DNA from 3 places in the Pseudomonas retamae genome. Region 3 is predicted to be linked to each of the others. Evidence: predicted binding sites of a transcription regulator. Region 3 holds the regulator's gene; each other region holds the start of a gene.
The links. Region 3 encodes FliA, which starts transcription of late flagellar genes. Its sites were predicted from a motif close to CTAAAGTTTNNNNNNNNNNNGCCGNTAA; they were not measured.
Positions count from the first base shown of each region.

Region 1: a site for FliA is predicted at 3,873-3,900, ahead of flgM (flagellar biosynthesis anti-sigma factor FlgM). Genes of this name have one in related genera too.
Region 2: a site for FliA is predicted at 2,653-2,680, ahead of ACGSLL_RS07355 (methyl-accepting chemotaxis protein). Genes of this name have one in related genera too.

Region 1 is NZ_JBIEIL010000007.1:9,448-16,366, reverse strand. It holds gene flgC (flagellar basal body rod protein FlgC) at 1-343, opposite strand, end outside; gene flgB (flagellar basal body rod protein FlgB) at 347-754, opposite strand; gene cheR (protein-glutamate O-methyltransferase CheR) at 1,124-1,951, opposite strand; gene ACGSLL_RS15080 (chemotaxis protein CheV) at 1,998-2,930, opposite strand; gene flgA (flagellar basal body P-ring formation chaperone FlgA) at 3,013-3,774, shown strand; gene flgM (flagellar biosynthesis anti-sigma factor FlgM) at 3,936-4,262, shown strand; gene ACGSLL_RS15065 (flagella synthesis protein FlgN) at 4,311-4,778, shown strand; gene ACGSLL_RS15060 (flagellar brake protein) at 4,867-5,613, shown strand; gene ACGSLL_RS15055 (MFS transporter) at 5,687-6,919, opposite strand, start outside.
Region 2 is NZ_JBIEIL010000003.1:477,953-484,871, forward strand. It holds gene ACGSLL_RS07350 (VWA domain-containing protein) at 1-445, shown strand, start outside; gene ACGSLL_RS07355 (methyl-accepting chemotaxis protein) at 565-2,541, opposite strand; gene ACGSLL_RS07360 (LysR substrate-binding domain-containing protein) at 2,731-3,651, opposite strand; gene ACGSLL_RS07365 (NorM family multidrug efflux MATE transporter) at 3,808-5,202, shown strand; gene ACGSLL_RS07370 (putative bifunctional diguanylate cyclase/phosphodiesterase) at 5,330-6,919, opposite strand, start outside.
Region 3 is NZ_JBIEIL010000011.1:205,351-212,269, reverse strand. It holds gene flhA (flagellar biosynthesis protein FlhA) at 498-2,627, shown strand; gene flhF (flagellar biosynthesis protein FlhF) at 2,639-3,979, shown strand; gene fleN (flagellar synthesis regulator FleN) at 4,096-4,926, shown strand; gene fliA (RNA polymerase sigma factor FliA) at 4,923-5,663, shown strand; gene ACGSLL_RS21590 (chemotaxis response regulator CheY) at 5,831-6,202, shown strand; gene ACGSLL_RS21585 (protein phosphatase CheZ) at 6,220-6,919, shown strand, end outside.

The DNA of each region.
Region 1 (6,919 bases), on a different contig from region 3:
TCTCTTCCACCACGTTGACGTTCGGGTAGTAGACGTAGCCCTTGGCGTCGGCCGCTGGATGGTTCGGCTCGTAACGCGCTTCGAGGTTGCTCTGGTCTTCGACCACGCCGAGCACCTGCACGCCCTGACCGGCAGCATCCTGATTCTGGAACAGCGAATCACTGCCGCCGCTCTGGCCGCCCTGGAACATGGTGGCGAACACCGGGTGACGGGCGCGGTAGGTCTGGTCGATGCTCGAGGAGACGGTCTCGGCGTTGGCGATGTTCGAGGCCACGGTGTTCAGACGTGTGGTCTGGGCGCTCATGCCGCTGCCGGCAATGTTGAAAACGCTGGACAGGGACATGGATTACTCTCCGCGCAGGGCTGACACCAGCCCTTTGAATTTGCTGTTGAGCAGGGTGAAGCTGGCCTGGAAGCCGACCGCGTTTTCCGCGTAGTTGGACTGTTCCAGTTGAGCGTCCACGGTGTTCTGGTCGATCGAAGGCTGCATCGGCGTGCGATACATCAGCGACTCGTCGCCATTGCCCAGACCTTCAGCTTCGATGTGACGGCTGTTGGTCTTGTTCAGCGCGATGGTGCCGTGGGCGTTTTTCTGGGTCTGGGCTTCGAGTACTTTCGAGAAGTCCAGATCCCGCGCCTTGTAGTTCGGGGTATCGGCGTTGGCGATGTTGTTGGCCAGCACTTCGGCACGCTGGGCGCGGAAGCCCAGAGCCTTTTCGTGAATGCCGAGCGCTTTGTCGAAGCTGATGCTCATGTCGGGAACCTTCAGGTGACCGGATTTTTCGTAACTGAGCTTTAGCAAGCGCCGTGCCAGAGTGTAAAACTGCCGGTTTCCGTGGCTTTGCGGGTGATCGGCAAAGCGGCAATGCCAGAAAAGCGGCAACCGGCTTCCGCCATATGCCGCTTTTTTGCCGCTTGGTTGCCTCTTGCCACCACCGCCGGACAACTGTGGGAGCGAGCCTGCTCGCGAAGGCGGCGTGTCAGAGGACAATTGTTTTACTGACGGACCGCCATCGCGAGCAGGCTCGCTCCCACAGGGGGTATTGGTGTCAGGAACAATTACGGCAGGCACAAAAAAACGGCAGCCCCATGAGGGCTCCCGTTTTTGGTATTGCCGCAGCAATCACTTGGCCTTGTAAATGATCCCCGGGCTGCACTGGACCATTTGGTAATGGTCCGGCAGACCGTTCAGCGCTTCGGAGGCGCCGAGGAACAGATACCCGCCCGGCTTCAACGTGCTGTGAATACGCAACAGGATGTCTTTCTTCACTTCGGCAGAGAAGTAGATCAACACGTTGCGGCAGAACACGATGTCGAACTTGCCCAGCGCGGCATAGCTGTCGAGCAGGTTGAACGAGCGGAACTCCACCCGGCTCTTGATCGGCGCCTTGACCACCCAGCGCCCCGGCCCTTTCGGATCGAAGTAACGCTGCAGACGTTCCGGCGACAAACCACGGCCGATGGCCAGGCTGTCGTACTCGCCGGTCTTGCAGTTGTTGAGCATCAGTCCCGAAAGATCAGTGGCAACGATCTGCACACCCATCTTCAACTGGCCGAGGTTGCTGCGCTCGAACTCGTCGATCGACATCGACAGCGAGTACGGTTCCTGACCCGACGAGCAGGCCGCCGACCAGATGCGCAAGCGCTGGTTCGGACTGGCCTTGATCGCTTCCGGCAGCACCTTGTTCTTCAACACTTCAAACGGATAGGTGTCGCGAAACCACAGGGTTTCGTTGGTCGTCATGGCATCGACCACCTGCTCGCGCAAACCGCTGCGCGGCTGGGTCTGGATGCGCTGCACCAGCTCACCCAGGGACTTGATGCCTTGCTGCTCCATCAGTTTGTTGAGACGGCTGGAGACCAGATACTGCTTGTTTTCACCGAGCAAAATGCCACAGGCCTTTTCCAGGAAGACCCGGAACTGTTCGAAATCCAAATTACCCGTAGACAATGGTGCCGCCTCTTAAATCGTGTTGATCACCAGGGACAGTAGGTCCCTAGCTGATATCTGCTGCTTTGATCCGGTCGACTACCCGGGATGCCAGGTCATCAGGACGGAATTTGGCCAGGAAGTCGTCGGCGCCGACTTTCTTCACCATCGCCTGATTGAATACCCCCGACAACGAAGTATGCAGGATGATATGGAGCTTTTGCATGCGTGCGTCGCCGCGGATTTCCGCCGTCAGGGTGTACCCGTCCATCTCCGGCATCTCGATGTCGGAAATCATCATCAGGAACTCTTCTTCCGGCTTCTTGCCCTCGTCGACCAGCTTGCGCAGGTAATCCAGCGCCTGCTTGCCGTCGTTCAGCGCCACCACTTCGACACCGATCGTCTGCAGGCAACGGGTCACCTGCTTGCGCGCCACCGACGAGTCATCGACCGTCAATACCCGCAGCGACAACGCCTTGGTCTGGGTCTCGACATCGACCACGCCCACCGAAATCGCTTCCGGCGTCGGTGCGACTTCCGCCAGCACTTTTTCGACGTCGATGATTTCGACCAACTGATTGTCGACCCGAGTCACAGCCGTCAGGTAGTGATCGCGACCGGTGCCCTTGGGCGGCGGATGGATCTCTTCCCAGTTCATGTTGACGATGCGCTCCACCGAGCGGACCAGGAAACCCTGGGTCTTGGTGTTGTACTCCGTGATGATCACGAACGGACTGTTCTTGTCTTTCAACGCTCCGGAACCGGTCGCCATTGCCAGATCGAGGATCGGAATGGTCGCCCCGCGAATATTTGCCACCCCGCACACCACAGGACTGGACTTGGGCATCAACGTCAGCGACGGGCATTGCAACACTTCCCGTACCTTGAACACGTTGATGCCATAGAGCTGTTGACCGTCGAGACGGAACAACAACAGCTCCAGGCGATTCTGCCCTACCAGTTGCGTGCGCTGGTTCACCGAATCCATTACACCAGCCATGCCCAGACTCCTACATCAACGCCAAGTGTTGTTGCGACGCACATTCATTGCTAAACGGCACGGCGCTTGCTTTTTAACCCGTATGAACATTCAAACGACATTTTCCCGACACCTGACAGCGCCTCTTCGCAGAGCGCTTGCCAGTGCGTGTGCCATTTGCTGCTTGTTCTTTGGCAGTCCTGCCCATGCTGATGCGGTTACCTTGCCTGACATGCTTATCGGCGTCGCTCAGGGCTTTCTTGAGTTCACCGTAGAAGACTATCTGACGAGCAGTCAAACCGAAGGCCGTTATGAAATCGAAGTCAACCAGCTCGACCCGCGCATGCGCATGCCGATGTGCGACAAGGAATTGACAGCGACGCTGGAGAGTCCGGCACGCCCTTTGGGCCGGGTCACGGTGAAGGTTCGCTGCGAGGGAACATCGCCCTGGACGGTGTTCGTACCCGCTCAAGTCCGCCTGTTTCGCGAGATTGTGACGACCACGCGTGCGCTCAAGCGCGCCGGTATTATCGAGCCGCAGGACGTGACCTTGCGCGAGCGCGACGTCAGCCAGATCAACCAGGGCTTTCTGACTTCGGTGGACGAAGCGATCGGGCAGAAATTGACCCGACCAACGGTCGCCGATCAGGTCATCACCCAGGTCCATCTGGAACAGGCGGAAGTCATTCGCAAGGGTGATCAGGTAGTCATCACCGCACGCAGCGGCACATTGGCGGTGCGCATGCCGGGCGAAGCCTTGGCCAACGGCGGCCTGAAAGAACAGATCCGGGTAAAAAACCTCAATTCACAACGGGTGATCAAGGCGCAGGTCACCGCGCCGGGACAAGTGGAAGTGGCCATGTAAACGCCCTGTGAGAAAACTGGCGCGGACCTCCCAGCTTCCCTAAACTGTGTCGCAGCAGGACATGCCGCGATGCAGCCCGGCGCATTGAAAAAATGTGCCTAAAGTTTTTCATGGGATAGCCGAAAACATGGCAAGCGTCCAAATTCCCAGAGGTTTTTATCATGGTCATCGATTTCAGCCGTTTGAACAGTTCCTCGTCACTGACAGGCAGCACACGTACCAGCAACGCCAAGGAAAGCGCTGAAAACAGCCCCTCCGCGCCGCTGAATACCCAGGCCGAACAGGCCAATGCCGCCAAAAGCGGGGAGTCGGTACACCTCAGCAATGAGGCTCAACAGTTGCAGAAGGTCACTGACAAGCTGCGCGATCAGCCTGCTGTCGACAAAGCCCGTGTGGCCGAGTTGAAAGCCGCGATTGCCGATGGCAGCTATAAAGTCGACAGCAACCGTGTAGCCAGCAAACTGCTCAACTTCGAAGCCCAGCGCTAGGCTTTTGCCGGCGCCAGGCTTTTGGACGCTTAAACCCCAAGGCCAGCCATGCACGACACTACTTTATTGCAACTGATCGACGACGACTTTGCTCCAGCGCAAGAATTGCTGGAGTTGCTGCAAACCGAATCTCTCGCGTTGCACGGTCGTGACATGCCCCTGCTGGAAGAAATTCTGGCGCGCAAGCAGGCGTTGATCATTCTGCTGGAACAGCATGGCCGCAAGCGCAGCGAAATCCTCGCCAGCCTCAATCTGCCGACCGATCGCAACGGCCTGCAACAGCTGGCCGCGCAATCGAGCATTGGCGAGCAGTTGTTGCGACAGGGCGATGCCCTGACCGATCTGATCGCCCAATGCCAGGCAGCCAACGTCAAGAATGGCCAGTCGATCCGCATCCAGCAGGCCACCACGGCCAATCAGCTGAAAATCCTCACCGGGGGCGAACCGCCAGCGTTGTACGACGCCAGCGGCACTTTTGCCAAGCCCGCCAAACCGCGTCCGCTCAGCCAGGCATGAGCCGTTGATGCGCCAGCTCTATCAACCCGCGGAACATGCTGGCAAAATGCTGGCTAGTCGTCATATTTTGTCTGGAGATTGATAAACCGTGTCCAACGCCCTCAGCGCGGATGATGCTCCGCAGCCCCCTAAGGTGCTCACCACGCCACTGGAAATCTCCAGCAACCTGCGCCAGCTGCAGGACAGCCACGATCCGCTGATCATCACCTTCCACGAGCGCAGCCAGCGTTTTCAGAGCTACCTGATCAAAGTCGACCGCGACAGCGCGTCGATCGCTCTGGACGAAATGATCCCGCGCGATGGCGAACGCTTCCTGCTCGCCGGCGAGCCGTTCAAGGTTGAAGGTTTTCATGACGGCGTACGCATCGCCTGGGAATGCAACGGCACGCTGAACATCGAAGAATCCGACGGCGACCGCTTCTACACCGGCGAGCTACCGACCGAAGTGGTTTATCACCAGCGTCGCAACGCCTTCCGCGCCGCGCTGAAACTGACTGATCTGGTCAGCGTTGAACTGGGTGGCGAAAAACTCAAGTCGCCGATCCACGGCAAGCTCCTGGATATTTCCGCGACCGGTTGCAAGTTTCGTTTCGAAGGCGATATCACCGACCGCCTGCAACTGGGCCAGGTCTACGACCGCCTGATCGCCCCGCCGCTGTTCGGCAACCAGCCGATCGCCGTCGAACTGCGCTACCTGCACTTCGAAGAAAAGCTCAACATCACCTTCGCCGGCCTGCGCTTTCACAACATCAGCGGACAGGCGGCGCGCAACGTCGAGCGTTTCGTTTATCAGCTTCAACGTGAAGCGCGGCGGTTTGATAAAGACGATCTCTGAGCCGTAATGACTAAAAAAAAGGGCAGCCCCTCACAGGACTGCCCTTTTTCATGCGCGAGTGTTTATCTTCGATTCAGGGTCGCGCGCCACTGATATCCGGCGCAGGCTTGTCATCTGCGCTGGTCACATCTTCTTCGACCACCGCTTGCGGCGGCTCGGCTGGCTCAGGTTCCGGCTCTGGACTGGTCGGTGCCGGGTCCTGGACCATCTGCTCCTGCACCACCTGCTCATCGACGCGCGGGTCGAGCGCCGCCACCAGTGGCGAACTCGACATGCTGTCCGGCATGGCGACGTGATGCAGCGGCGCATCATCGACCTGATGCAGATTGGTCACGGCTTTCGGCCGAATCCGCCACACCAGCACCAGTGCAAAAAAGCTGAAGAACGCATACAGACTCTGACTGCCAAGAAATTTCATCAGCACGCCGGCCAGCAGCGGCCCGATGCTCGCGCCCACGCCGTAGGTCACCAGCAGCATCGCCGTCAGCGACACCCGCCGATCGCCCTCGACATGGTCGTTGGAAAACGCCACGGCCAACGGATACAGACAAAACTGCACCAGCGAACACAGGAAGCCCACCACAAACAGCACTTCCAGCGGCACTTGCGGCAACACCGCCAACGGCAGCGCCGCCACTGCCAGAAACCCGGCGAAGCAGCGAATCAGCAACGCCCGGTCATAGCGATCAGACAACCAGCCGAGCGGCCACTGCACCAGCAAACCGGCAAAAATGCAGCTACCCATGAACAGACCGACCTGCTCGGTCGACAGCCCTTGCTGCGAGGCATACAACGGCGCCAGACCGTAGAACGAACCGATGATCAAACCGGCGCCGAGCACCGTGCTCAACGATTGCGGCACCCGCTTGATAAAGAAACGCGGCTCCATCGGCGCTGGATGCAGCGGGGCCGGGTGAATCCGCCGGGTCAGCGTCACAGGCACCAGACACAGCGCAAAGCACAGCGCGACCAGCATCAGCAGCTCGAGCCCGAGGCCCGGGTGCATGACCAGAATCAACTGACCGAGTACCAGGCCCAGATACGAAGCGATCATGTAACCGCTGAACACCAGACCGCGCTGATTGGCATCCGCCTGCTCGTTGAGCCAGCTTTCGATCACCATGTACTGGCACATCATGCCGAGGCCGACGATCGTCCGCAGCACCAGCCACGCCGGCAGCCAATCGACCAGACCATGGCCCAGCACTGCCGCACCGACAATTCCCGCACATGCCGAATAGGCACGGATATGTCCGACCCGGGCGATCAGTCGGTGACCGATCTTGCCGCCCAGTACCAGGCCGAA
Region 2 (6,919 bases), on a different contig from region 3:
CGCGCTGGATCCGAAGATCGACACACGCCTGATCACCTTCGCCGGTTGCGAAAGCACGCCTGACCAAGGGGTGTTCAAGTTCGGCGACCGTCAGCGCCTGATCAACGGGATTCGTGGGCTGGTGCCCAACAATGGCACGCCCTTGGCCGATAGCCTGGCCAAGGCGGCGAGCACGGTTGACGGGCGCAACAACGACGCGGTGATCGTGATGTTCATCGACGGCGAGGACGGTTGCCAGAAGGACGTGTGCGCAGTGTCCCGACGCATCGCCCAGGAGCAACCGCGGTTACGGGTCAATGTGGTGAGCATCGGCGCCGGCGGACCTTCGCAGTGCATTGCAAAAAACACCGGGGGCCGGGTTTATTCGAGCACCAACGCGGCGGAACTCGCCAAGCAGCTGAAACTGGCGAGCAAGGAAGTATCCAGTAGCGCCAAATGTAATTGATCGAGGTACCTCAATCGCGAGCAGCTCACTCCCACTTCGGTTCCCGGGCTTCACAAAACCTGTGATTGGACCGGACACTCTGGAACGAGCCTGCTCGCGATAGCTATTTCAGGCGCACATCAACGAAAGCGATCAACCTCGGAACGCAGATCCGCCGCCAGTTTCTCCAGTTCTTTGGCCGTCACTGCGAGGTTGGAAACCACTTCGCGTTGTTCGCTGTTAGCCAGAGCAATGCTCTGAAGGTTGCTGCTCAGCAACGTTGCGGTGCTGCTCTGCTCCTGCGTTGCCGTAGTGATCGCCGCAAACTGCTGGCCTGCCGAACGGCTCTGCTCATCGATCCGCGCCAGCGCCGAGGCGACATTGGCGTTGCGCGACAGGCCTTCCTGCATCAGCACGTTGCCCTGCTCCATGGTGCTGATCGCGTTGCCGGTTTCCTGCTGGATGCTGTGGATCATGCTGGAGATTTCATCAGTGGCCTGACGAGTACGCGAGGCCAGGCTGCGCACTTCGTCGGCGACCACGGCAAAGCCGCGACCTTGCTCACCGGCACGTGCCGCTTCGATCGCAGCGTTAAGTGCCAACAGGTTGGTCTGCTCGGCGATCGAGGTGATCACGCCGACGATGCCGCCGATTTCCTGGGAACGCTGACCGAGGGTGTTGATCACCGTCGCGGTGCTGTTCAGAGCGCCTGCGATTTGCTCAAGCGACGACGAGGCTTCTTCCATCGAGCTGCGGCCGATCTGCGTTTGCTGAGCGTTTTCCTGGGCCAGACGCTGGGTGGCGCTCATGTTGTCGGCGATGTTCAGCGAGGTCGCGCTGAATTCTTCTACCGCGCCGGCCATGCTGGTGATTTCGCCGGACTGCTGCTCCATGCCGTCATAGGCACCGCCGGACAAACCGGACAACGCCTGCGCGCGACTGTTGACCTCTTCCGAAGAGCGGCGGATGTGCTCGACCATGGTCGACAGGGCCTGGCTCATCTGGTTGAACGCGCGCGACAATTGACCGATTTCATCGTTGCTCGACACGTTCAGACGTACGCTCAAGTCGCCCGCGCCCAAGGCTTCAGCCTGACGCACCAGATCACTCAACGGCGCCAGTTTGCTGCGCAGCAGCCAGACCACCGAACCGACGGCCAGCAACATCGCCAGCAGACTGCCAATCGCCAGTTGCGTGCCGACGCTCCAGGTCACCGCGCGAATCTCGGCTTTCGGCATGCTCGCCACCACCGACCACGGGCCGCCTTCGAACGGTACGGCAATGCTGTAGAAATCTTCGCCCTTGTCGCTCCAGAACTCACCCTTGCCCGGGGTTTTCACCAGTGCATTGATGGCTGGCACTGCCTGGTCCAGCGACTCTACACCGGCGATCGGCACCAGCCATTTGTTCTGCTCGTCGAGCAAGGCCAGCGAGCCGGTCTGGCCGATGCGGAAGCGCTTGAGGTTGGCGAACTGGGCGTTCTGCGCATCGGTGTAATCGAAGCCGACGTACAGCACAGCAATGATCTTGCCGCTGCCATCGCGCACAGGCGTGTACTGCGACATGTAATAGCGCTCGAACAGCAGCGAGCGGCCGACGTAACTCTGCCCCGCCATCAACTTCGCGTAAGCCGGGTTGGCATGATCGAGCACGGTGCCGATGGCGCGGGTGCCGTCCTGCTTGCTGACGTTGGTGCTGACGCGAATGAAGTCTTCGCCGCTGCGCACGAACACCGTGGCCACACCGGCGGTCATCTGCTTGAACTCGTCGACTTCCTTGAAGTTGTTGTTCAGCACTTCGTTGCCCAGATGCAGGCCCGGGGTCTGCACGCCGGCCACAGTCACGGGCTGGTCAGGGTGCACGCTCAGGCCGCCGCCGAAACGCTTTTCGAACAAGCCGCTCAGGCGCAGGGTGCTTTCGCGCAGCGTGCCGTGGAACGTGCTCAGCTGGTCGGCCAGCAGCCGCGCCTCACTGGCCAGATGCTCTTCACGGGTGGCGAGGTTGGCAGAATCCAGCGAACGCAGGGCGAACACCGTACTGCCGCTGATGACAATCGCCAGTATCACGGCGAGGGCGAGGCCCAGCTGCGAGGCGATCCGAGCACGAGGTTGAGACATGAACAGCTCCTGGCCGAGCCACCGAATCCTCCTTGATCGCGGTAATGCCCGGAAAAATATTCTAATAATGGGGGTGCAGCGCGGAACCGGCACGACGGTTCCACTTGCTCATAGTCGGCGGTGAATCCGAATACTTGAGCGCGCAACGTGGGTATGGCTTAAGGCCTGCATTGTGGCCGCTCCAACGTTTCAGCTCAAGCGCGCCACAGCTGGCAGTTCCATGGCGCGGACTTCGCCTTGCAGAAAATCGCTGAGGCGGCGCAAACGTTCGCCTCCCGGACGGGTTTTCGGCCACACCAGGTAATAATTCAGGCCACTGGCGACCGCCGTCGGCCACGGCAGGCTCAGGCGCCCCTGGGCGACATCTTCGGCGACCATCAACAGATCCCCCATTGACACGCCGTAGCCGCGCGCCGCTGCAATCATCCCCAGCTCCAGGGTATCGAACACCTGCCCGCCCTTGAGTGACACCTGGTCCGACAACCCCATGCATTCCAGCCAACTGCGCCAGTCGCGACGGTCGGGGGTCGGATGAAGCAATTCGGTACTGGCCAAACGCGCCACGTCCCACGGCTGATCGTTGAGCAGATTGGGCGCCCCGACCGGGATCAGCTCCTCGGCGAATAACAGACTGGCCTCCCAGTCCGGCGGAAAATGGCCGTCGCTCAGCAGCACGGCGCAATCGAACGGTTCGTCATTGAAATCCACCGAATCGATGTCCATCCACGCACTGGTCAGTTGCACTTCGTTGCCTGGTTGCAGATGGCGGAAGCGACTCAGGCGCGCCAGCAGCCAGCGCATGGTCAGGGTCGATGGCGCCTTCATGCGCAGAATGTCGTCCTCGGCGCGCAAGGTATTGCAGGCGCGCTCCAGCGCGGTGAAGCCCTCGCGAATGCCAGGCAATAAAAGCCGTGCGGCTTCGGTCAGTTGCAGATTGCGCCCGCTGCGCTGAAACAACCGGCAGGCGAAGTGCTCTTCGAGGGTGCGGATATGTCGACTCACTGCACTCTGGGTAATCGACAGCTCTTCGGCTGCGCGGGTGAACGAGCTATGCCGCGCCGCCGCTTCGAATGCGCGCAGGGCATACAACGGTGGTAGGCGACGGGACATGCAGATAGCTCCGGTGGCGGGATGCGGCCAACTTAGCAGAATTGGTGCAGGATGAGTTTTAATCATGCCACCCATCCTTTTTATCCCTTTGTGCATTCCAGCTCACACGCCGAGAATCGACGTTCTTCTGTTCCCTCTGAATCGAGTGGTGATGACATGCAGCATCCTGTGCGTAACGAACTCTGGGCCATTTTGCGGCTGGCCGGGCCGCTGATCGCTTCGCAGTTGGCGCACATGCTGATGGTGCTGACTGACACATTGATGATGGCGCGCCTCAGCCCCGAAGCCCTGGCGGGTGGCGGTCTGGGCGCGGCGAGCTACTCGTTCGTATCGATTTTCTGTATCGGGGTCATCGCCGCCGTCGGCACGCTGGTGGCGATCCGTCAGGGTGCCGGCGACATCATCGGTGCGGCGCGCCTGACTCAGGCCGGTTTATGGCTGGCGTGGCTGATGGCGCTGGTCGCCGGGCTGTTGCTGTGGAACCTCAAACCGGTGTTGTTGCTGTTCGGCCAGACTGAAACCAACGTCAATGCCGCCGGGCAATTTCTGATCGCCCTGCCCTTCGCCCTGCCGGGTTATCTGAGCTTCATGGCCTTGCGCGGTTTCACCAGCGCCATCGGGAGGGCGACGCCGGTGATGGTCATCAGCCTTGCCGGCACCGTGGCGAACTTCCTGCTCAATTACGCCTTGATTACCGGCATGTTCGGCCTGCCGCAACTCGGGCTGACCGGTATCGGTCTGGTCACGGCAATCGTTGCCAACTGCATGGCGCTGGCATTGGCCTGGCACATTCGTCGGCATCCGGCGTACGACGCTTACCCGCTGCGTGCCGGGCTGGCGCGGCCCAACCGGCAATACCTGAAGGAATTGTGGCGCCTCGGCCTGCCGATCGGCGGCACCTATGCGGTGGAAGTCGGTTTGTTTGCCTTCGCCGCGCTGTGCATGGGCACCATGGGCAGTACGCAGATGGGGGCGCATCAGATTGCGCTGCAGATCGTTTCGGTGGCGTTCATGGTGCCGGCCGGCATGTCCTACGCCATTACCATGCGCGTCGGTCAGCATTACGGCGCCGGGCAACTGCTCGATGCGCGTATGTCCGGTCGCGTCGGCATCGCCTTCGGTGCGGTGGTGATGCTGGGTTTTGCCTTGGTGTTCTGGCTATTGCCGAACGAACTGGTCGGGTTGTTCCTTGACCATGACGACCCGGCGTTTGCCGAGGTGATCCGCCTCGCGGTAAGCCTGCTGGCCGTGGCGGCCTGGTTCGAGCTGTTCGATGGCACGCAGACAATCGCCATGGGCTGTATTCGCGGGCTCAAGGACGCCAAGACCACGTTTCTGGTCGGGCTCGCTTGCTACTGGTTGATTGGCGCGCCGGCGGCGTGGTGGATGGCGTTTCACCTGGACTGGGGGCCGACCGGGGTCTGGTGGGGACTGGCGCTCGGGTTGGCGTGTGCGGCGGTGAGCCTGACGCTGGCGTTTGAGTGGAAGATGCAGCGGATGATACGGCGCGAGCCGCAATCTCAGGGCTTCAACATTCCTCAGCCTGAATGATATTTACCTCTGTGGGAGCGAGCGTGCTCGCGAATGCGATCGGTCAGTCAAATACCTTTTGCCTGACACACCGCTTTCGCGAGCAGGCTCGCTCCCACAGGGTTAGTGGTTACAACCGGGATCGTGTTTAGCTCACTATTTCGAGAACTGGCTGCTGATTCGATCCAGACACCAGGTACTCCACCAGCTCCGCCAGCGGCAATGGCCGGCTGATCAGGTAACCCTGCACCTGATCACAGCCAAAGCCGCGCAGCAATTGCAGCTGCTCGGTGGTTTCCACGCCTTCGGCCACCACTTCCAGCTGCAGGTTGTGCGCAAGATTAATCATCGCGTGCACCAGTTTGCGGTTCTCTTCACGCTGTTCCATGCCACCGACGAAGCTTTTGTCGATCTTCAGCAAGGTGATCGGCAGGCTGTTGAGGTGCACGAAGGAGGAGAACCCGGTGCCGAAGTCATCCAGTGAAAAGCGTACGCCGAGGCGGCCGAGGGCGTCCATGGTCTGCTTGACCAGATCGCTGCGGCGCATCACTGCGGTTTCGGTCAGTTCGAATTCCAGCCATTGCGCCTCGACCCCACGTTCGAGAATCAGCCGGCTCAAGGTCGGCAGCAACTGGCTGTCCTGAAACTGCCGGAACGACAGGTTGATCGCCATGTGCAGCGCTGGCAGGCCTTGCTCGCGCAGCGCCTGCATGTCACGCAGGGCACGGGAAATCACCCAGTAGCCCAGCGGCACGATCAAACCGCTCTGCTCGGCCAGCGGCACGAACTCGCTCGGCGGCAGCAGGCCGCGTTCGCCGTGACGCCAGCGCACCAGGGCTTCGAGGCCGACGATCTGGCCATCTTCAAGATTCAGCCGAGGCTGGTAATGCAGCTCCAGCTCATCGCGCCGCAGCGCCCGGCGCAGCTCGCTTTCCAGATCGGCCATGCTCCGCGCGTTGCGGTTGATCCGTTCGTTGAAGATATGAAAGGTGCAGCCCTGGGTGCTTTTGGCTTGCTGCATGGCGATGTGCGCATGCCACATCAGCGGGTCGGCACCGGCCTGCGCGCGGGCGTGGGCGATGCCGAGGCTGGAGCCGATCAGCAGGCTTTCGCCATCGACCCAATACGGTTCGGCCAGCGCTTCGGTGATGCGCTCGGCCATCCACTCGGCCCGCTCGGGTGCGCGGCGGGTGTCGATCAGCAAGGCGAATTCATCGCTGCCCAGGCGCGCCAGTTGATCACCGGCCTCAAGCTGGTTTTTCAGCCGTGCGACCACTTGCAGGATCAGCCGGTCGCCAGCCTGATGGCCGAGGGCATCGTTGGCGTGGCGAAAGTTGTCGAGGTCGAGATGCCCGAGGGCCAGTCCACGACCGTCGTTTTCCGCCAGACGCGCCGTCAGCAGGGTCTGGAAACCCTGGCGATTGGCGATACCGGTCAGCGGATCCTGTTCGGCCAGGCGCTGCAAAGTGTTTTCAAGGACGCCGCGCTCGCGCACATGGCGCAGGCAACGGCGCAACATGCCGGCGTCGAGGGCATCGAATGCCAGCCAGTCGCTGACCCCGTCCGGCGCGGTGGCCGGTTCGTGATCGAGCAGCAATACCGTCGGCAGGCTGCAACGGCCCGGGGCCGGTTGCAACGCCGGAATGGTCAACAACACCGCGTGGCGGTTGTCTTCGAACAGGCTGCTGACCGACTCCCAGCTCGGCGCGCTGATCAGCACCGCCGCGCTCCCCATGGG
Region 3 (6,919 bases):
AGCTACGAACGCTGATGCACTGAGAGAATCCGGGTCGCTAAACCCGATCGCTGATTCGTCAGCGACCGATCCACAATAGAACCCGACCCCAAAGCACACAAGCCGGCGGATTCTGGCTTGGCTGTAGGCAATGGCGCAAGGATTTGTAGCCTTGAAGGCGTGTCTTGAGGTGTCGTTTAAACAGCTTCGTTTAAATCAAAAAGTTGTGCCGAATCTGATGGCCTCTTCGCGAGCAGGCTCGCTCCCACAGTTTGGAGTGCGTTTCAATCTGACATTTGGAATGCGGTCCCTTGTAGGCCTTCGCCTGCTCGCGATGGTTTTTCAGTCGATGAATTCGAACCAGACAAACTGCTATCGCGAGCAGGCGAAGGCCTACAGGGGGCGTGATCATTTCTCCAGTTTCATCTCCTTGGCAAAAGTTGGAAGGCTTCTTGCAATAGCCGCCGTGCGCCCACTCGGGGCGTCAAAAGTTTGCTTTAAAGGAACGGGGAAAACCGGTGGATCGCTCTCAGTTATTCAACACTGCTCGCACAAACGTTGCCGACCTCAGTCGAGGCAATCTGGGTGTGCCGTTGTTGCTGCTGGTGATGCTGGCGATGATGATGTTGCCGGTGCCGCCGTTCCTGCTCGACGTCTTCTTTACCTTCAACATCGCCCTGTCGATCGTGGTCCTGCTGGTCTGCGTGTATGCGTTGCGGCCGCTGGATTTTGCGGTGTTCCCGACCATTCTGCTGGTCGCGACGCTGTTGCGACTGGCGTTGAACGTTGCCTCGACGCGGGTGGTAATGCTCCACGGTCAGGACGGCCACGCCGCCGCCGGTAAGGTGATCCAGGCCTTCGGTGAGGTGGTGATCGGTGGTAACTACGTGGTCGGTATCGTGGTGTTCGCGATTCTGATGATCATCAACTTCGTCGTGGTGACCAAGGGCGCCGGGCGGATTTCCGAGGTGAGCGCGCGTTTTACCCTCGACGCGATGCCCGGCAAACAAATGGCGATCGACGCCGACCTCAACGCCGGCCTGATCGACCAGAATCAGGCCAAGGCGCGCCGCCAGGAAGTCGCCCAAGAGGCCGAGTTCTACGGTTCGATGGATGGTGCCAGCAAGTTCGTCCGCGGTGACGCCATCGCCGGCCTGCTGATTCTGTTCATCAACCTCATCGGCGGCATGGCCGTCGGTATCTTCCAGCACAACATGGGTTTTGCTGACGCCGGCAAGGTGTACGCCTTGCTGACTATCGGTGACGGTTTGGTGGCGCAATTGCCATCACTGTTGTTATCGACAGCAGCGGCGATCATGGTGACCCGTGCTTCCGGTTCGGAAGACATGGGCAAACAGATCAACCGGCAGATGTTCGCCTCGCCGAAAGCGCTGGCCGTGGCCGCAGGTTTGATGGCGGTGATGGGCCTGGTGCCGGGCATGCCGCATTTCTCCTTCCTGAGCATGGCCGCGCTGGCCGCTGGCGGCGCCTACCTGTTCTGGAAAAAGCAGAACGTCGCCAAGGTCGTGGCGCTGGAAGAGGTCAAGCGTCAGCAGGAACTGCTGCCGTCGCCGGCCCGGGCCATGGAAACCAAGGAGCTGGGCTGGGACGACGTCACGCCCATCGACATGATCGGCCTGGAAGTTGGCTACCGCCTGATTCCGCTGGTGGACCGCAATCAGGGTGGGCAGTTGCTCGCGCGGATCAAGGGCGTGCGCAAGAAGCTCTCGCAGGATCTGGGCTTCCTGATGCCGACCGTGCACATCCGCGACAACCTCGATCTGGCGCCGAGCGCTTACCGCTTGACGCTGATGGGCGTGATCCTCGCCGAGGCCGAGATCTACCCGGATCGCGAACTGGCGATCAATCCGGGTCAGGTGTACGGCTCGCTCAACGGTATCAACGCCAAAGATCCGGCTTTTGGCCTGGAGGCGGTGTGGATCGAAATCAGCCAGCGCGCCCAGGCGCAATCGCTCGGCTACACCGTGGTCGACGCCAGCACCGTAGTCGCGACGCACTTGAACCAGATTCTCTACAAGCACTCCAGCGAGCTGATCGGCCACGAGGAAGTCCAGCAACTCATGCAATTGCTGGCCAAGAGCTCGCCGAAACTGGCGGAAGAGCTGGTGCCGGGCGTGGTTTCGCTGTCGCAGTTGCTCAAAGTGCTGCAAGCGTTGCTCGCCGAACACGTGCCGGTGCGCGATATCCGCAGCATCGCCGAAGCCATCGCCAACAACGCCGCCAAGAGTCAAGATACCGCCGCGTTGGTGGCTGCCGTGCGGGTCGGCGTATCCCGTGCAATCGTCCAAAGCATTGTAGGCACTGAGTCCGAGCTGCCTGTGATCACATTGGAACCAAGGTTGGAACAGATATTGCTCAATAGTCTGCAGAAGGCAGGACAAGGCTCGGAAGAGGGCGTTCTGCTGGAGCCAAGCATGGCCGAGAAGCTGCAACGTTCGTTGATCGAAGCGGCGCAGCGTCAGGAAATGCAAGGTCAGCCGGTGATCCTGTTGGTTGCCGGCCCGATCCGCGCGATGCTCTCGCGCTTTGGCCGCCTCGCCGTCCCCGGACTGCATGTGCTGGCCTACCAGGAAATACCGGACAACAAGCAAGTGACCATCGTTGCGACAGTAGGGCCCAACGGCTGAGGTAGTGGTTTATGCAAGTTAAGCGTTTTTTCGCCGCCGATATGCGTCAGGCCATGAAGCTGGTTCGCGATGAGCTGGGCGCTGATGCCGCCATCATCGGTAACCGCCGCATTGCCGGCGGCGTCGAGTTGACGGCGGCTCTGGATTACAAATTGTCGGCGCTGGCGCCACGGGTTCCGAACATGGAACTCGAGGACGAGCTGCGCAAGACCCAGTCGCGCATCGTCACCGCTCAGGCCGAATTGAGCCTGCGTGGCGAAGCCGACGGCAACACCAATCAGCAGTTGTTCGCCGGGCTGCCGTTGACGGCCGGCCTGCCGCTGACCGCTGCCGAACCGTTGACCGAGCCGACCTACGCCGCGCCGGCGCGTCCGGCCGCAGCGCCTGCGCAGGCCTCGGCGGGCGTCGATCCGCGTGCGCTGGATTCGATGCGTTTTGAATTGAACAGCCTGCGTGAGCTGATGGAAGTCCAGCTCGGCACGCTGGCCTGGAATCAGCTGCAGGGCAGCCGCCCGGCGCAAGCCAATCTGTATCGCCGTTTGCAGCGCATTGGCCTGTCCGGCCCGCTGTCGCGCGATCTGCTGTCGATGATCACTGACATCGAAGAGCCGCGTCAGGCCTGGCGCATGTTGCTCGCGCATCTGGCGCGGATGATTGCCGTGCCGGAAGTCGAGCCGCTGGAAGAGGGCGGTGTCATCGCCATGGTTGGCCCGGCCGGCATGGGCAAGACCACCACGCTGGCCAAGCTGGCGGCGCGTTATGTGCTCAAGTACGGCGCGCAGAATGTCGCGCTGGTGAGCATGGACAGCTTCCGCATCGGTGCGCAGGAACAACTCAAGACTCTGGGGCGCATCCTCAATGTGCCGGTGACCCACGTCGATCCGGGCCAGTCGCTGGTGCAGGCGCTCGATCCGCTGCTGCGCAAGCGCGTGGTGCTGATCGATACCGCCGGTCTGCAGGCCAGCGATCCGGCGTTGCGCATGCAGCTGGAAAGCCTGGCCGGGCGTGGCATTCGCTCAAAAAATTATCTGGTCCTGGCAACCACCAGCCAGAAACAGGTTCTAACCGCCGCTTATCATAGTTACAAGCGTTGCGGGCTGGCCGGCTGCATTCTGACTAAACTGGATGAAACAGCCAGTCTTGGTGAAGTGTTGAGCCTGGCGATCAGTCATGAATTGCCGGTCGCGTACCTGACCGATGGCCCACGGATTCCGGATGATCTGCATCTGCCGCGCCGTCATCAACTGGTCAGCCGCGCCGTCAGCGTGCAAATGCAGGAAGAACCCAGCGAAGAAGCCATGGCTGACATGTTCGCTGATATCTATCACAGCCCGACCAAGCAGGTTGGCTGAGGTAATCATGAACAGTTTTTGTACCTACATCGATGGTCTGCCACGCATTGTTCCGATCCGGAACGCGCAGCCAGTAATGTGGCCTCCGTCTATGCAAGACAAGGTAAAGAAATAACATGGGCAGCATGCATCCCGTACAGGTGATCGCGGTGACCGGCGGCAAAGGTGGCGTCGGCAAGACTAACGTGTCAGTGAACTTGTCGCTGGCGCTGGCAGAGCTTGGCCGTCGGGTCATGCTGCTGGACGCCGACCTCGGTCTGGCGAACGTCGACGTTCTGCTGGGGCTGACCCCCAAACGCACGCTGGCCGACGTCATCGAAGGCCGGTGCGAATTGCGCGACGTGCTGTTGCAGGGCCCGGGCGGGATTCGCATCGTGCCGGCGGCGTCCGGCACGCAGAGCATGGTCCACCTGAGCCCGGCGCAGCACGCCGGCCTGATTCAGGCGTTCAGCGACATCGGCGACAATCTCGACGTGCTGGTGATCGACACCGCTGCGGGCATTGGTGACTCGGTAGTCAGTTTCGTCCGCGCGGCGCAGGAAGTGTTGCTGGTGGTGTGTGACGAGCCGACCTCGATCACCGACGCCTACGCACTGATCAAACTGCTCAACCGCGACTACGGCATGAACCGCTTCCGCGTCCTCGCCAACATGGCGCAGAGCCCGCAGGAAGGCCGCAACCTGTTCGCCAAGTTGACCAAGGTCACGGACCGTTTCCTTGACGTCGCCCTACAATACGTAGGCGCCGTCCCGTATGACGAAAGCGTGCGCAAGGCCGTGCAGAAACAACGCGCCGTCTACGAAGCCTTTCCACGCTCCAAATGCGCCCTGGCCTTCAAGGCCATCGCGCAGAAGGTCGACACCTGGCCGTTGCCGGCCAACCCGCGCGGCCATCTGGAGTTTTTCGTCGAGCGTCTCGTGCAGCAAACCGCAGGGCCTGTGATATGACCGCCAGTGGCATGAATCTTTACAAGAAGTCGGCGCGTGACGCGCAGTACGAATTGATCGAGCGTTACGCGCCACTGGTCAAGCGCATTGCCTATCACTTGCTGGCACGGTTGCCGGCCAGTGTGCAGGTCGAAGACCTGATCCAGGCCGGGATGATCGGCCTGCTCGAAGTGTCGACCAAATACGACGCCAGCAAAGGCGCCAGTTTCGAAACGTACGCGGGCATTCGAATCCGCGGCGCGATGCTTGACGAAGTACGCAAAGGGGACTGGGCGCCACGCTCGGTCCACCGCAATACCCGGATGGTCAGCGACGCAATTCGCTCGATTGAAGCTAAAACCGGCCGTGACGCTAAAGATCACGAGGTTGCGGCCGAACTCCAATTGAGTCTCGACGATTATTACGGGATTCTGAATGACACTTTGGGCAGCCGCCTGTTCAGTTTCGACGACCTTTTGCAGGACGGCGAACACGAAGGGCTGCACGAGGATGGCGCCAGTGCTCATATGGAGCCGTCACGCGATCTGGAAGATGAACGCTTCCAGACGGCGCTGGCGGACGCGATTGCCAATTTGCCGGAGCGTGAGCGACTGGTGTTGGCGCTGTACTACGACGAAGAACTGAACCTCAAGGAAATCGGTGAAGTCCTTGGCGTCAGTGAATCGCGGGTCAGCCAGTTACACAGCCAGTGCGCGGCCCGTTTGCGGGGGCGTTTGGGGGAGTGGCGAGCGCGCTGAAGGCAGTGTGGGGACACTGCGAAACGAGGCTGGTGCGGTGGTAAGCGGCGCCGGTCTCGATCCGTTGTGCTCCAGACAAACTTTAAGTGCTGCGCCGATTGATTGAAGTGGCGCGTCCAGGTGCTGGGCGCGTTTAAGACTGCTTGGAGGTCGAATTGAACAAAGACATGAAAATCCTCATCGTTGATGACTTCTCAACGATGCGGCGGATCATCAAGAACCTGCTGCGCGATCTTGGGTTCACCAATACCGTCGAGGCCGACGATGGCGTAACCGCCATTCCGGTCCTCAACAGCGGCAGCATCGACTTTCTGGTAACGGACTGGAACATGCCGGGCATGACCGGTATCGACCTGCTGCGCCACGTGCGCGCCGATGAAAAACTCAAGCACCTGCCGGTGCTGATGGTGACCGCTGAAGCCAAGCGCGAGCAGATCATCGAAGCCGCTCAGGCCGGTGTGAACGGCTACGTGGTCAAACCTTTCACGGCTCAGGCGTTGAAAGACAAAATCGAGAAGATTTTCGAACGCATCGGCTGAGAACGCGCGGGGGAGCTATGGAGCATAACGAATCTTCACAGGGCGATTTTGAATCGACCCTGAAAAAACACGCGGTCGAACTGGTCGAAAGCCTTGAAAAAGGCAGGTTCGGCGACGCGGTGCAACTGATCCATGAGCTCAATCAGACCCGTGACCGTGGCCTGTATCAGGAAGTGGGCAAGCTCACGCGTGAACTGCACAGTGCGATCGTCAATTTCCAGATCGATCCGCACATGCCGCAGGCCGAGGAAGTGTCACAAATCACCGACGCCACCGAACGCCTGGGCTATGTGGTCAAGCTGACGGAAGCCGCGGCCAACCGCACCATGGATCTGGTGGAAAGCGCCACGCCGGTGGTCAACAGTCTGGCTGATGAAGCCCAGACGTTGAGCGCCGATTGGGGTCGCTTCATGCGTCGCGAGGTCGGGGCTGAAGAGTTCCGCGAGCTGGCGCGCCGGGTCGACGGTTTTCTGTCACGCAGCAGCACGGACAACCGTGCGGTGTCGAGCAATCTCAACGACATCCTGCTGGCCCAGGATTACCAGGACCTCACCGGTCAGGTGATCAAGCGCGTGACCCAACTGGTCACCGAAGTCGAAAGCAATCTGCTCAAACTCGTGCTCATGGCCAGTCAGGTCGACCGCTTTGCGGGCATCGAACATGACCGTGCCGCGATGCTTGCGGAAAAAGATCCACAAAAACATCTCTCGCAGGGTG